One region of the Kitasatospora sp. NE20-6 genome, then DNA from elsewhere that is predicted to be linked to it. Evidence: riboswitches for the same ligand, from Rfam matches in the RefSeq annotation. Region 1 holds a riboswitch; each other region holds the start of a gene.
What was found. Region 1 has a riboswitch for cobalamin ahead of SNE206_RS01515 (HoxN/HupN/NixA family nickel/cobalt transporter). Riboswitches for the same ligand answer to the same signal wherever they lie in the genome.
Positions count from the first base shown of each region.

Region 2: another riboswitch for cobalamin. It lies ahead of SNE206_RS17625 (cobalamin biosynthesis protein); the one in region 1 lies ahead of SNE206_RS01515 (HoxN/HupN/NixA family nickel/cobalt transporter).
Region 3: another riboswitch for cobalamin. It lies ahead of cobN (cobaltochelatase subunit CobN); the one in region 1 lies ahead of SNE206_RS01515 (HoxN/HupN/NixA family nickel/cobalt transporter).

Region 1 covers NZ_BPRL01000002.1:192,804-196,981, forward strand. The annotation lists gene SNE206_RS01500 (hypothetical protein) at 1-486, shown strand, start outside; gene SNE206_RS01505 (phosphatidylinositol-specific phospholipase C domain-containing protein) at 730-1,776, opposite strand; gene SNE206_RS01510 (ArsR/SmtB family transcription factor) at 1,934-2,296, opposite strand; cobalamin riboswitch at 2,380-2,587, shown strand; gene SNE206_RS01515 (HoxN/HupN/NixA family nickel/cobalt transporter) at 2,619-3,734, shown strand; gene SNE206_RS01520 (EamA family transporter) at 3,836-4,178, opposite strand, start outside.
Region 2 covers NZ_BPRL01000020.1:91,643-95,820, reverse strand. The annotation lists gene SNE206_RS17630 (alpha/beta hydrolase) at 1-810, opposite strand, end outside; cobalamin riboswitch at 1,369-1,562, shown strand; gene SNE206_RS17625 (cobalamin biosynthesis protein) at 1,646-2,623, shown strand; gene SNE206_RS17620 (cobyric acid synthase) at 2,620-4,140, shown strand; gene SNE206_RS17615 (putative cobaltochelatase) at 4,167-4,178, shown strand, end outside.
Region 3 covers NZ_BPRL01000001.1:82,875-87,052, reverse strand. The annotation lists gene SNE206_RS00360 (precorrin-8X methylmutase) at 1-578, opposite strand, end outside; gene SNE206_RS00355 (hypothetical protein) at 575-1,852, opposite strand; cobalamin riboswitch at 1,939-2,078, shown strand; gene cobN (cobaltochelatase subunit CobN) at 2,260-4,178, shown strand, end outside.

The sequences.
Region 1 (4,178 bases):
CACCACGATGGCTGGCCGGTGGCCGATTTCGACTCCGTCCGGGCCCTGCGCGTACTCGCCACCACCGTGCCGGGTGCGGCGGTGCACGAGACGCTGCTGCCCACATCCCTGGAGGACGTGTGGGCGGTGGCGGCCGACCTGGCCGGCGCCATGCCCCAGTGGTTGCCCGACATCCGTACCGTCAGCGTCTCGCCGGACGGCGGCGAGGCGGTGGTCGTGGGCCATTCGCGGCTCCGGGCCCGCTTCGACATCGAGCTGCGGCCCGGATGGTGCCTGATGCAGAGCCGCTACCTGTTGGGCGGCATGGCTGCGGTCGAGGAGGCGGACGGCACCCGGTTCGCCTTTCTCGGCGCATTCCGGGTACCGGCCGCGGGTGTTCTCGGTGCCGCGCTGCGGCCACTGACCAGGCGGACGGCCAAGCGGTCGCTGAGCCGGTTCGAGGCGCTGGTCCAGGGTGCGCGGCCGCCAGAGGGCGGCGCGCCATGACGCGTACGATCCTGGCCGGGCTGCCAAGGCGCGGGCGGTGCGGGCCCCTTGCCGCTCCGCGGCCCGGTCGGCCCGGTCAGCCCGGCCCGGTGCGTCGCGATCACGGAGGGTCGGCTTTCGGCGCCTGATCACGATGGCTCCCGGTGCACGGGCGGAGTCCGAGCCGGGCCCTCGCGGGCCCGTGCGCCTTGCCCGTGCGCCTTGCCCGTGCGCCGGGAGGCTGTTGGTTGGGGCGTTGCTGTGTCAGCCCCGGGACAGCACGAGTGCCTGTACCTCGGGCAGGCTCCGCCAGTCGCTGGAGACGATGCTGGCGTGCGCGGCGGCGAGCTGGGTGACCCGGCTACGGGCCTGCTCTGCTGTCGGGCTGGTGGCGCTGATCGCGGGTGCGACGTTGTGGGCGTCGGTCATGACCAACAGATAGTGGCGGCTGTCGTACCAGGACGTGTCGATGCCACCGACGTAGGCGGACGCGTCGCCGTCGAAGACCACGAACCACGGCCGGATGCTGGTCTCGCTGTATGCGGAGCGCGGGTCGCCGGAGGCGGCTCCGTGGACGACCGGGAACACCTGCGCCTGGCCCACCTTGCCGGCAGCGGCGAGGTCCCGCAGGTAGCGCGCGTACTCGACGTCGGTGTGCAGGGTGTCGAAGGGGTTGCCCTCCTCGACGGTGCCGGGGATGACGTCCACGAGTACGCGACCGGACAGCGCGCTGCGCGTCGGCCAGTTGCCCGCCTTGGCGGCGTCGTCGAGGGTGGCGTAGGTGCCGCCGCCGGGCTTGGCGAGCAGGTCGGCCGGGCGGAAGACGGCACTGCCGAGGTGGGCGGCTATGAGGCTGTCGAGCTGGGCGGCACCCATGCCGCGGTTGCCCGCAAAGCCGCCCTTGAGCTCCAGCTTGACGACCAGCGGGCCACTGGAGGGGTGGGCGCCCAGCCAGATGCGGATGTCGTCGAGGCAGTACTCGAGGTTCTTGTTGGTGCCGCCGCTGTAGAGCTGCGCAGCGCTGGTCGCCGCCACACAGTTGTTGGCGTTGCCGAGCGGGTTGGAGTGGCTGACCTTCCACTCGGTGGTGACGGTGTCCGTCCAGACGTCCAGCTCGATCATGCCCGTGCCGGTGTCCAGGCCCTGGGCGAGGAAGGGGAAGGAAGCCGTGTCGTAGGTGTTGTGGATGCCGACTGCGGTGGCCGAGCCGAACGGCAGGCTGCCGCCGGTGGAGGCGCCGGACTGCTGGGCCGGAAGCAGGCAGGTGGCGGCGGCCAGCAGCGTGACGGCGAAGGTACGGCGAAGCTTCACGGTGTCTCCTCGTCAGGAGCATGAGGGCGGCGGCTCGGACGAGCCGCCTCCGGAAGCATGGGGTACCAGGACTGCTTCAAGGTGACATGACAAGAAAACTTGGCTGAAGGGATCTGCTCAATGACCATCCGTCAGGACATGCCGGTCATGTGCGTGTTCAGTCCGCGCGGCCGAGCACCCCGTGTTCGAGGAGCTCCGCGATCACGGCGTCGGTGAGCCGGTAGCGCACGATGCGTCCGTCCCGTTCGCCGGCCACCGTGCCCGCGGCCCGCAGGAGCCGCAGCGCCTGCGACACGGCGGGGTCACGCATGCCGGAGGCGACGGCCAGGTCGCTGACGGCCATCGGCCCGGTCTGGTGCAGGGCGAGCAGGAGGGCGAGGCGGCCGGGATCGGCGAGCAGCGCGAAGCGGTCGGCCCAGGCCCGGACATGGCCGGCGTCACCGATCGCGGCGATGGCTTCGCAGACCTGGTGTCCGTCGATGGTGCGGTGGTGTGCGCGGTCCGCGGGGACGAGGTGCATGCCGGGCATTCTCGCAGTCCGCCCTGCCGTGATCTTCGACACCTGCGCAGGTGTGCAGGCTTGCAGCTGTCGTGCCGTCACCCCTACGGTGGAGCCGCCGTGGTGTTCGGGAAGACCGGTGTCGGACCTCTGAGGTCCCAGTCCGGAGCGGCCCTCGCCACTGTGAACGGGGAGTCAATCCGTACCCCACGTGTGTCACTGGGCGCCTTGGCGCGCCCGGGAAGGCCGGGTACGGGCACCGTCGGATCCTCCCCGTGAGCCAGGAGACCGGCCACGGCATCTCACGACGACTTTCCACGAGGTGCTGGAGCGTGATCCGCAGATGACCCTGCCCGAAACCGGTACGGCCCCCGGGCCGACAGCCCCCGCTGCTGCGGCATTCCGCTGGCGGCGGGAGGACACGGTCCGTACCGCCGCCCTGATGGCGGTGATCCTGGCGATGCACGTGGTGGCGTTCGGCACGCTGTTCCTCCTCGTGGTGCCCGAGAAGTACGAGGTCGGCACGCAGGTGTTCGGTGCGGGCCTCGGCATCACCGCGTACACCCTCGGCATGCGGCACGCCTTCGACGCCGACCACATCGCCGTGATCGACAACACCACCCGCAAGCTCATGGCCGACGGTCGTCGGCCCGTCTCGGTGGGCTTCTGGTTCGCGCTGGGACATTCGTCGATGGTCGTGCTGATGGCGGCCCTGGTCGCCGGCGGTGCGCAGCTCGCGGGCACGTTGATGGACGACGGCTCCACCACGCACCAGGTGCTCGGCACCATCGGCACCACCGCGTCGGGCGCCTTCCTCTATCTCATCGCCGCGTTGAACCTCGTCGCCCTGCTCGGCATCCTGCGGGTCTTCCGCGCGATGCGGGCGGGGACGTTCGACGAGGCCGAGCTGGAGCGCCGACTCGCGTCGCGGGGCCTGATGAACCGGGTGCTCGGCCGTGCCACGCGTTCGATCACCCGGCCCGGGCAGATGTTCCCGGTCGGCCTGGTGCTCGGGCTCGGCTTCGACACGGCCACCGAGGTCGCGCTGATGGTGATGGCGGGCTCCGGCGCGGCCGCCGGGCTCCCCTGGTACGCGATCGTCTGCCTGCCGTTGCTCTTCGCCGCCGGCATGAGCCTGTTCGACACGCTGGACGGCACGTTCATGAACTTTGCGTACCAGTGGGCCTTCTCCAACCCGGTGCGGAAGGTCTTCTACAACCTGACCATCACGGGCCTGTCGATCGCGGTGGCGTTCGTCATCGGCACCATCGAGTTGGTGGCGGTCCTGCACGAGAAGTTGGACCTCGGCGACCCGCTGACCGGGTGGATCGCCGGGCTGAGCCTCGACAACGTCGGCTTCGTGATCGTCGGGCTCTTCGTGGTGGTCTGGGCCGCGGCGATCGGCTACTGGCGGTTCGCCAGGGTCGAGCAGCGCTGGGCTGCCGGGCCGACGGTCTGATCGTGGAGCGCGGGGGAGCGTGCGGTGCGCCGACCGGCTGCAGGGCTCCGGGCCCGGAGAGCCGTCCCGTTCCTGCGGGGGTCCGGGCGGCCGCGATCAGGTCAGCCCGCAGCCAGCAGCAGTGTGCCGGCCACGGCCAGGCCCGCGCCGATCACCTGCACCGGGCGCAGCCGCTCCTTCAGAACGCCACGCGCCATGAGTGCGGTGACCACGGGGTACAGCGAGGCGAGCACGGAGGCCACTGCCACGGATCCGCTGTGGGCGGCCGCCGCGTAGCTCGCGTTCGCCGCCACGTCCGCGATGCCGACGGCGGTGAGCGTGGGCAGGCTCCGTCGCAGTGCGCCGGTTTCGCCGGGCGCGGATGCCCGGGGGAGGGCCAGGAGTGCCGCGCCGCCCACCGCGACGTTGCACAGCCGCTGCACGCAGAGCGAGAGGAGCAGTCCG
Region 2 (4,178 bases), on a different contig from region 1:
GCGCACGGTCGCGTGCCAGTCCAGCACCGGCGAGTCCAGCACCAGGCCCGCCACGGACTCCCGCCAGGCCGACCGGGCCGCCGTGTGCAGCGCCATGGTGGCGCCGAGCGACCAGCCGTACAGCACCACGCGGTCGGCGCCGTGGGCGCGGGCGAAGCGGAGGGCGGCGTCCACGTCCTGCCACTCGGTCTCGCCGAAGTGGCTCAGCCCGTCGGGCGGGGGCGGCGCCCCCTCGTCACCGCGGTGGGTGACGACCAGCGCGGGCAGCCGCAGTGCGTGCAGCAGCGGCAGCACGGGCAGGGCCTGCTGCCGGTCGGCGCCGGGGCCGTGCACCAGCACCACCCACAGCCCCCGCATGCCCGGCAGGTGCCAGGCGGGCAGCGGCCCGAGCTCGCCGTCGACGGCGGTCTCCGTGAAGTCGAGGCCGAGCGCGGACGCCGGATCGCCGGTCACGACGCGGGCGGTCACCCGCACCTCGGCACCGCCGGCGAGCGGGGCCCCGGTCGACAGCAGGCGGCGGGTGACGCTCTGCGGGGCGGTGCCGAGCACCTCGCCGACGACGGCGTGCCCGCCGCCGGGCCACTCCAGGGCGTAGCGGCCGGGCCGCTCCGTCTCGACGCTGCGGGTGAGGGTGACGGAGTCCGGCCCCACGTGGTGGACGCGGACGCCCCCGGCCGACCCGAAGACGCCGCCCGCGGAGCCGGGGCGGACGGACCGTTCGGAGGCGCGACGGCCGGCCAGGAGGACGGCCGCGGCCCCGGCTCCGACGACGGCGGCAGCAACGGCGGTGGCGGTTCCCCAGCTGCGCATGGCATCCCCGGTCTGCTGGCTTCGGACATGGCGCTCCCAGTCCACGCCCGGCAGGCGGCCTCCGGCCACCCGGGCGGGCCGTCCGGGCGGCGGCGCCCCGCGCGGGCCCGGACCGGGATGTCGCCGGGCCGCCCGGCGAGCAGCTCCCGGAAGCGGTCGGCGGGCGCCGGCGGGCGGGCGAGCGGCGGGCGGGCGCCCGCCGCGGGGGCGGCTCCCCGGTCCGCCGCGCCGTCCCGGCCGGGGTGAGCTCGCGGGCCGGCCGGAAGTCGCGCAGCGAGGCGGGGCCCGTGCTCATCAGCCGGACGGGCGGGCACCACAGTGCCCGGGCCGGCGCGACGAACTCCTCCTCGGAGGGCCGCAGCGCGCCGCTCCCCCGGGCGAGGACGTGCGCGGGCAGCAGCCGCACCCCGTGCGCGGCCATGCCGTCGGCGACCTGTTCGGGCGTCAGGCCGCGCCCGGCCCCGTGCGGGGGCCGGAGGATCGTACGGACCGGCGGGGCCCGCGGACGGCGACGGTGTGTGACCAACCCCTCCGCACGCTTGGTTGACTCCCGGTCGGAGCGCGTGGTGATATCGCTGGGCCATACGGAGGCATGCAGAGGAAGCCGGTGCGAATCCGGCGCGGTCCCGCCACTGTCACCGGGGAGCACGCCCGAACACATGGTCACGACGGTCCGCCACAGGGCCGTTGGAAGGCCCGGGGGTGTGTCCGACCCGGAAGCCAGGAGACTCTCGCCGCCGGTTCGTCGATCCAGGGCGCGGACCCTGAGTGAGGACACGCACGCCATGCAGGCTGCCCGGCGGTCTCCGCTGCGCCCCGCCCGGGGAACCGGGCGGTGAGCCGTCCGACCCAGGCGTCCCCCTATCTGCTGGGCGCCGTCGCGGGGTACCTCGCCGACACCGCGTTCGCCGACCCGCGCCGGGGCCACCCGGTGGCCGTGTTCGGCAGCGCCGCCGGACGGCTGGAACGGGCCCTGTGGCGCGACCACCGCGGGGCGGGCGCCGCGTACACCGCGCTGTGCGTGGGCGCCGTGACCGCCGGGGCGGTGCTCGCCGAACGCGCCCTCGGGCGCAGCCGCCCGGCCCGCACGGCGCTCGCCGCGGCCGCCGTCTGGACGGTGCTCGGCGGCACCTCGCTCACCCGGGAGGCCCGCACGATCGGCCGCGCCCTGGAGGCCGGCGACCTCGCCGCCGCCCGTGAGCGGCTCCCGCACCTGTGCGGCCGCGACCCGAGCGCGCTGGACGGGCAGCAGATCGCCCGCGCCGTCGTCGAGTCGGTCGCCGAGAACACCGCCGACGCCGTCGTCAACGCGCTCACCTGGGGAGCCCTGGCCGGCACGCCCGGGCTGCTGGCCTTCCGTGCCGTCAACACCCTGGACGCGATGGTCGGTCACCGCTCGCCGCGGCACACGCGCTTCGGCTGGGCGTCGGCCCGGCTCGACGACGTCGCCGGCTGGCCCGGCGCCCGGCTCACGGCGCTGCTGGCCGTCGCCGCGGCGGAGCACCCGCGGGCCGCCTGGAAGGTCTGGCGGCGCGACGGCTCCGCCCACCCCAGCCCCAACGCGGGCCAGGCCGAGTCGGCGTTCGCCGGGGCCCTCGGCGTCCGTCTCGGGGGCACGCTGCGGTACGGGACACGGACCGAGCACCGGCCCGTCCTGGGCGCGGAACTGCGGCCGGTCGCCGCCGCCGACATCGAACGGGCCTGCGCGCTCTCCCGGCGGGTCGGTGTGCTGGCGCTGGCCGTCACGCTCGCCGGCCGGGCCGTCCGGGCCCGCGGCCGTGCACGCAGGACGACAGGAGGAGTGGGCCGATGAGCCGGGCACTGCTGGTCGCGGGGACGACCTCGGACGCGGGCAAGAGCGTGGTCACGGCGGCGGTCTGCCGCTGGCTGGTCCGCCGGGGCGTGCGGGTCGCGCCGTTCAAGGCGCAGAACATGTCGCTCAACTCCTTCGTCACCGCGGACGGCGCCGAGATCGGCCGGGCGCAGGCGATGCAGGCGCAGGCCGCCCGGGTGGAGCCGGAGGCCGCGATGAACCCGGTGCTGCTCAAGCCCGGTGCGGACGGCCGCAGCCAGGTCGTGCTGCTCGGCCGGCCGGTCGCGGAGGTCGGCGCGCTCGACTACCGCGAGCGCAAGCCCGTCCTGCTGGAACGGGCCCTGGAGTGCCTGGCCGACCTGCGCGGCCGGTACGACGTGGTGGTGTGCGAGGGGGCGGGTTCGCCCGCCGAGATCAACCTGCGCGACCGCGACATCGCCAACATGGGCCTGGCGACCGCCGCGAACCTGCCCGTCGTGGTCGTCGGCGACATCGACCGCGGCGGGGTGTTCGCCGCGATGTACGGCACGCTGGCGCTGCTCTCCGCGCAGGACCAGGCGCTGGTGGCGGGCTGGTTCGTCAACAAGTTCCGCGGCGACGCGCGGCTCCTCGCGCCCGGCCTGGAGATGCTGGAGGGCCTGACGGGCCGTCCGGTGCTGGGCACGCTGCCCATGCTGCCCGGGCTGTGGCTGGACGCCGAGGACTCGCTCGACCTGTCGACCGTCGCCGAACGCGGCCCGGTCGCCGCCCCGCACGGCACGGACGTGCTGCGGGTCGCCGTCGTGCGGTTCCCCCGGCTGTCGAACTTCACCGACGTCGACGCGCTCGCCCAGGAGCCCGGCGTGCTGGTGCGCTGGGCGACCCGGCCCGAGGAGCTCGCCGACGCCGACCTCGTGATCCTGCCCGGCACCCGGGCGACCGTCGCCGACCTCGCCTGGCTGCGCGAACGCGGCCTGGACCGCGCGGTGCACGCCCGGGCGGCGGCGGGCCTGCCGGTGCTCGGTGTGTGCGGCGGCTACCAGATGCTCGCCCGGGAGATCACCGACGAGGTCGAGTCGAAGGCCGGCACGGTCGAGGGCCTCGCCCTGCTGCCGACCCGGGTCGTCTTCGGCCGGGAGAAGGTGCTCGCCCGCCCGGTCGGCGAGGCGTACGGGGAGCGGGTCGAGGGGTACGAGATCCACCACGGCGTGGTCGCCGTCGAGGGTGGCGAGGCGTTCGTCTCGGACGGCCGCGGGCGCGCCCTCGACGGCTGCCGGGCGGGCGCGGTGTGGGGTACGACCTGGCACGGCGTGCTGGAGAACGACGGCTTCCGGCGGGCCCTGCTGCGCGAGGCGGCCGCCCTCGCCGGACGGGCGTTCGTGCCCGCGCCGGACACGTCGTTCGCTGCCGCCCGCGAGGAACGGCTCGACCGGCTCGGCGACCTGATCGAGGAGCACGCCGACACCGAGGCGCTGTGGAAGCTGATCGAGGGCGGGGCGCCGGCCGGCCTCCCGTTCGTCCCGCCGGGTGCGCCGTGAGCGGCGCCGGGAGGCATGGAGTGCAGATGACCGACGTC
Region 3 (4,178 bases), on a different contig from region 1:
CTGCCGCCGCGGCGGCCGCGCACCACCAGGTGCTCCAGGGCGGCGGGGTGCTCGGCCAGGGCCTGCTTGGACTCGGCGGCGCCGATGAAGCCGACGGGCACGCCGATCACCGCGGCCGGGCGGGGTGCGCCCGCCTCGACCATCTCCAGCAGCCGGAAGAGCGAGGTCGGGGCGTTGCCGACGGCCACCACCGCGCCCTCCAGCCGGGGCAGCCACAGCTCCATGGCGGCGGCGCTGCGGGTGGTGCCCATCCGGCGGGCCAGCTCGGGCACCGCCGGGTCGGTGAGGGTGCAGACGACCTCGTTGCCGGCGGGCAGGCGCTTGCGCGTCACCCCGCTGGCGACCATGTTGACGTCGCAGAGGATCGGCGCCCCGGCGAGCAGGGCCGCCCGGGCGGCGGCGACCGCGCCGGGCGAGTACACGAGGTCCTCGACCAGGTCGGTCATGCCGCAGGCGTGGATCATCCGCACCGCGACCCGGGCGACGTCCTCGGGCAGGGCGGCCAGATCGGCCTCGGCCCGGATGGTGGCAAAGGACTGCCGGTAGATGGCCGCGCCGTCCTTCTCGTACTCGATCACGTGATCCTCCGGGCCTCGGCGACCGCCTCGGCCATCTCTTCCGTCGTCACATCCACTGAAGGCGCCGGCGTCCCGACCGGCGTCACCCGGTAGCCCTGCCCGAGCGCGAGCACGTCCACCCATCGCCCGGCGGGGTGTCCGCAGCGCCGCTCGCAGCCCGACCAGTGCACGGGCAGCGCCGCACCGCCGGCGCGCTCCGGAGCGCGGGCCGCGCCGGAGGGTGCGTCGGGGTGCGCCGCCGCCGGGGCCGCGCCGGGCCCGTGCTCCAGTGCGCGGGCGGCGTCGGTGCGGACGTCGGCGAGCGACTTCGCGCAGCCGGGCAGGCCGGTGCAGGCGGTGGCGCGGTCCCAGGCGGTACCGGGCCGGGTCAGGAACCCGGCGGCGGCCAGGTCGGGGAGCCGGGCGGCGGGCACGCCCGGCAGGACGGCCCCGCGCCACGGCGTCAGCCGGATCTCACCGGCGGACACCTCCGCCAGCAGCCGCCACCGGTCGGCGGCGGCCCGGCCGAAGCGGGTGCCGACGGCGATCCCGCCGGGCAGGGCGCCGAGCGCGGGCGGGCCGCCGGCGGGGGCGGGCAGCGGTTCGGTGCCGGGCGGCAGCAGGTCGGGGAGTTCCCGCAGGTGCCAGGCCCGGCCCTCCGCGGCCGCCAGGAAGTCGCGGGCGGCGGCGAGCGCGGCGGCCACCGGCGCGCCGACCGGGCGGACGGTGCCGGCCCGGCCGAGCCGGAGCAGCGCGGTGCCGCCGGGCGCTGCGATCAACGTCACATCGGCGTCGAGCGCGGCGACGTCGCCGCGGCCGTCGTCCAGGGCGAAGAGGAACTTGCCGGACAGTCCGGCCGCCCAGCCGCTCGCGCACAGCTCCGCGTCGAGCGCGCGCACCCAGCCCTGCACGTCGGCGTGGCCGCGGCCGTCGACCCCGGCGTACGGCGAGGCGACGATGTTGCGCACCCGCTCGTGCGTCTCGGAGGGCAGCAGTCCGGCCTCGCGCAGCCGCCGGGCGAGCTCGGCCCCGCAGTCCGAAGGCAGGCCGCGCAGCTGGACGTTGCCGCGCGAGGTGGTCTCCGGCGCGCCGTCGCCGAGCTGCTCGGCGGCGTCGGCGAGCGCCACGAGCTGACGGGCCGTCAGGAGTCCGCCGGGCAGGCGCACCCGGGCCAGGGCGCCGTCGTCGGCGGTGTGCAGACGGAGAGCCCCGGGGCAGGCGTCCGCGCGGCCCCGGCCGGGCACGGCGGAGCCTCGCGCAGCGGCGTCGGGTGAGGCGGGCATGGCGGCGAGCATACAGAGGGTGCGACGGGCCGCCCCCGTCTCGTAGATCACAGTCGGCGCCCTGTCCCGCAGCCGCGCGGCACCCCGTACGATGCTGCCGGGCGGTCCGCGAGGACGGCCCGACGCCAGCGACGGCAAGCGGAGGAAACCGGTGCAAATCCGGTGCGGTCCCGCCACTGTAACCACGGCTCAGCCTGCCGTGGAGCCAGGAACTCCCGCCGTCCTCCGCCTTCTCCCGGTCTCCGGCCGGGGGCACACCGAGGGGCGCGGACCCCGAGGAAGGTCCGACCTGTGCGCTGCCGCCTGCCCGGCCCCGCCGTCCGTCCCAGACGTGCCGAGCCCGCACCGCCCGCTCCCCCGGCACGGCCGACCCCGCGACTCGCGACCCGGAACACCGACCTGGCCGGGAGGCCCTCCGCATGATCCTGCTGCTGTCGACCTCCGACACCGACCTGCTGAGCGCCCGTGCCGCGCAGGGCCCGGTGCCCTTCCGGCTCGGTAACCCCGCCAGGCTCACCGCCGACGACCTGCCCGCGCTGGTGGACGGCACCGACCTGGTCGTGGTGCGGCTGCTCGGCGGCCGGCGCGCCTGGGAGGATGGGCTGGACGCCCTGCTGGCCGGCCCCCGCCCGGTGATCGTGCTGACCGGCGAACAGGCCCCCGACGCCCAGCTGATGGAGCTCTCCACCGTGCCGGCGGGCATCGCCGCCGAGGCGCACGCCTACCTCGCGCACGGCGGGCCGGCCAACCTCGCCGAGCTCGGCGCGTTCCTCTCGGACACCGTGCTGCTCACCGGCCACGGCTTCGCCCCGCCCGCCTCCGCCCCCGACTGGGGCCCGCTGGAGCGCGAACCGCGGCCCACGGACGGCCCGCTGATCGCGGTGCTCTACTACCGCGCCCACCACATGAGCGGCAACACCGCCTTCGTCGAGACGCTGTGCTCGGCGATCGAGGACCGGGGCGCCCGCGCGCTGCCGCTGTACTGCTCCTCGCTGCGCGGCGCCGAGCCGGAGCTGCTCGCCGAGCTGGCGCGGGCCGACGCGATCGTCACCACGGTGCTCGCCGCGGGCGGCACCCGCCCCGCCGACGCGCAGGCCGGCGGCGACGAGGCGGCCTGGGACGCGGGCGCGCTCGCCGCCCTCGACCGCCCGATCCTGCAGGCGCTGTGCCTGACCTGGTCGCGCAGCCGGTGGGAGGAGAGCGACGACGGCCTCTCCCCGCTCGACACCGCCACCCAGATCGCCGTGCCGGAGTTCGACGGCCGGCTGATCACCGTGCCGTTCTCCTTCAAGGAGCTCGACGAGGACGGCCTCACCGTCTACCGCGCCGACCCCGAGCGGGCCGCCCGGGTCGCCGGCATCGCCGTGGCCCACGCCCGGCTCCGGCACACCCCGGCGGCCGAGCGGCGGCTCGCGCTGGTGCTGTCCGCGTACCCGACGAAGCACGCCCGGGTCGGCAACGCCGTCGGCCTGGACACCCCGGCGAGCGCGATGCGGCTGCTGGCCCGGCTGCGCGCGGAGGGCATGGACCTCGGCACCGACCTGCCCGGTCTCGACTCCGCCGATCCCGCCCTCCACGAGGGCGACGCGCTGATCCACGCGCTGATCGCGGCCGGCGGCTACGACCAGGACTGGCTGACGGAGGAGCAGCTCGCCCGCAACCCCGTCCGCATCCCCGCCGCCGACTACCGCCGCTGGTACGCCGGTCTCCCGGAGGGCCTGCGGGCCGGCGTCGAGGCGCACTGGGGCCCGCCGCCCGGCGAGCTGTACGTCGACCGCTCGCAGAACCCGGACGGCGACATCGTGCTCGCCGCGATCCGCTCCGGCAACCTGCTGGTGCTGATCCAGCCGCCGCGCGGCTTCGGCGAGAACCCGGTGGCGATCTACCACGACCCGGACCTCCCGCCGAGCCACCACTACCTGGCGGCGTACCGCTGGATCGCGGCGGCGCAGGAGGACGGCGGCTTCGGCGCGCACGCCGTCGTCCACCTCGGCAAGCACGGCAACCTGGAGTGGCTGCCGGGCAAGACGGCGGCGCTGTCGGCCGACTGCGGGCCGGACGCCGTCATCGGCGACCTGCCGCTGGTCTACCCGTTCCTGGTGAACGACCCGGGCGAGGGCACCCAGGCCAAGCGCCGCGCCCACGCCACGCTGGTCGACCACCTGGTGCCGCCGATGGCCCGCGCCGACAGCTACGGCGACATCGCGCGGCTGGAGCAGCTGCTCGACGAGTACTCGTCGATCGCCGCGATGGACCCGGCGAAGCTGCCCGCGATCCGCGCCCAGATCTGGACGCTCATCCAGGCGGCCCGCCTCGACCACGACCTCGGTCTCGACGA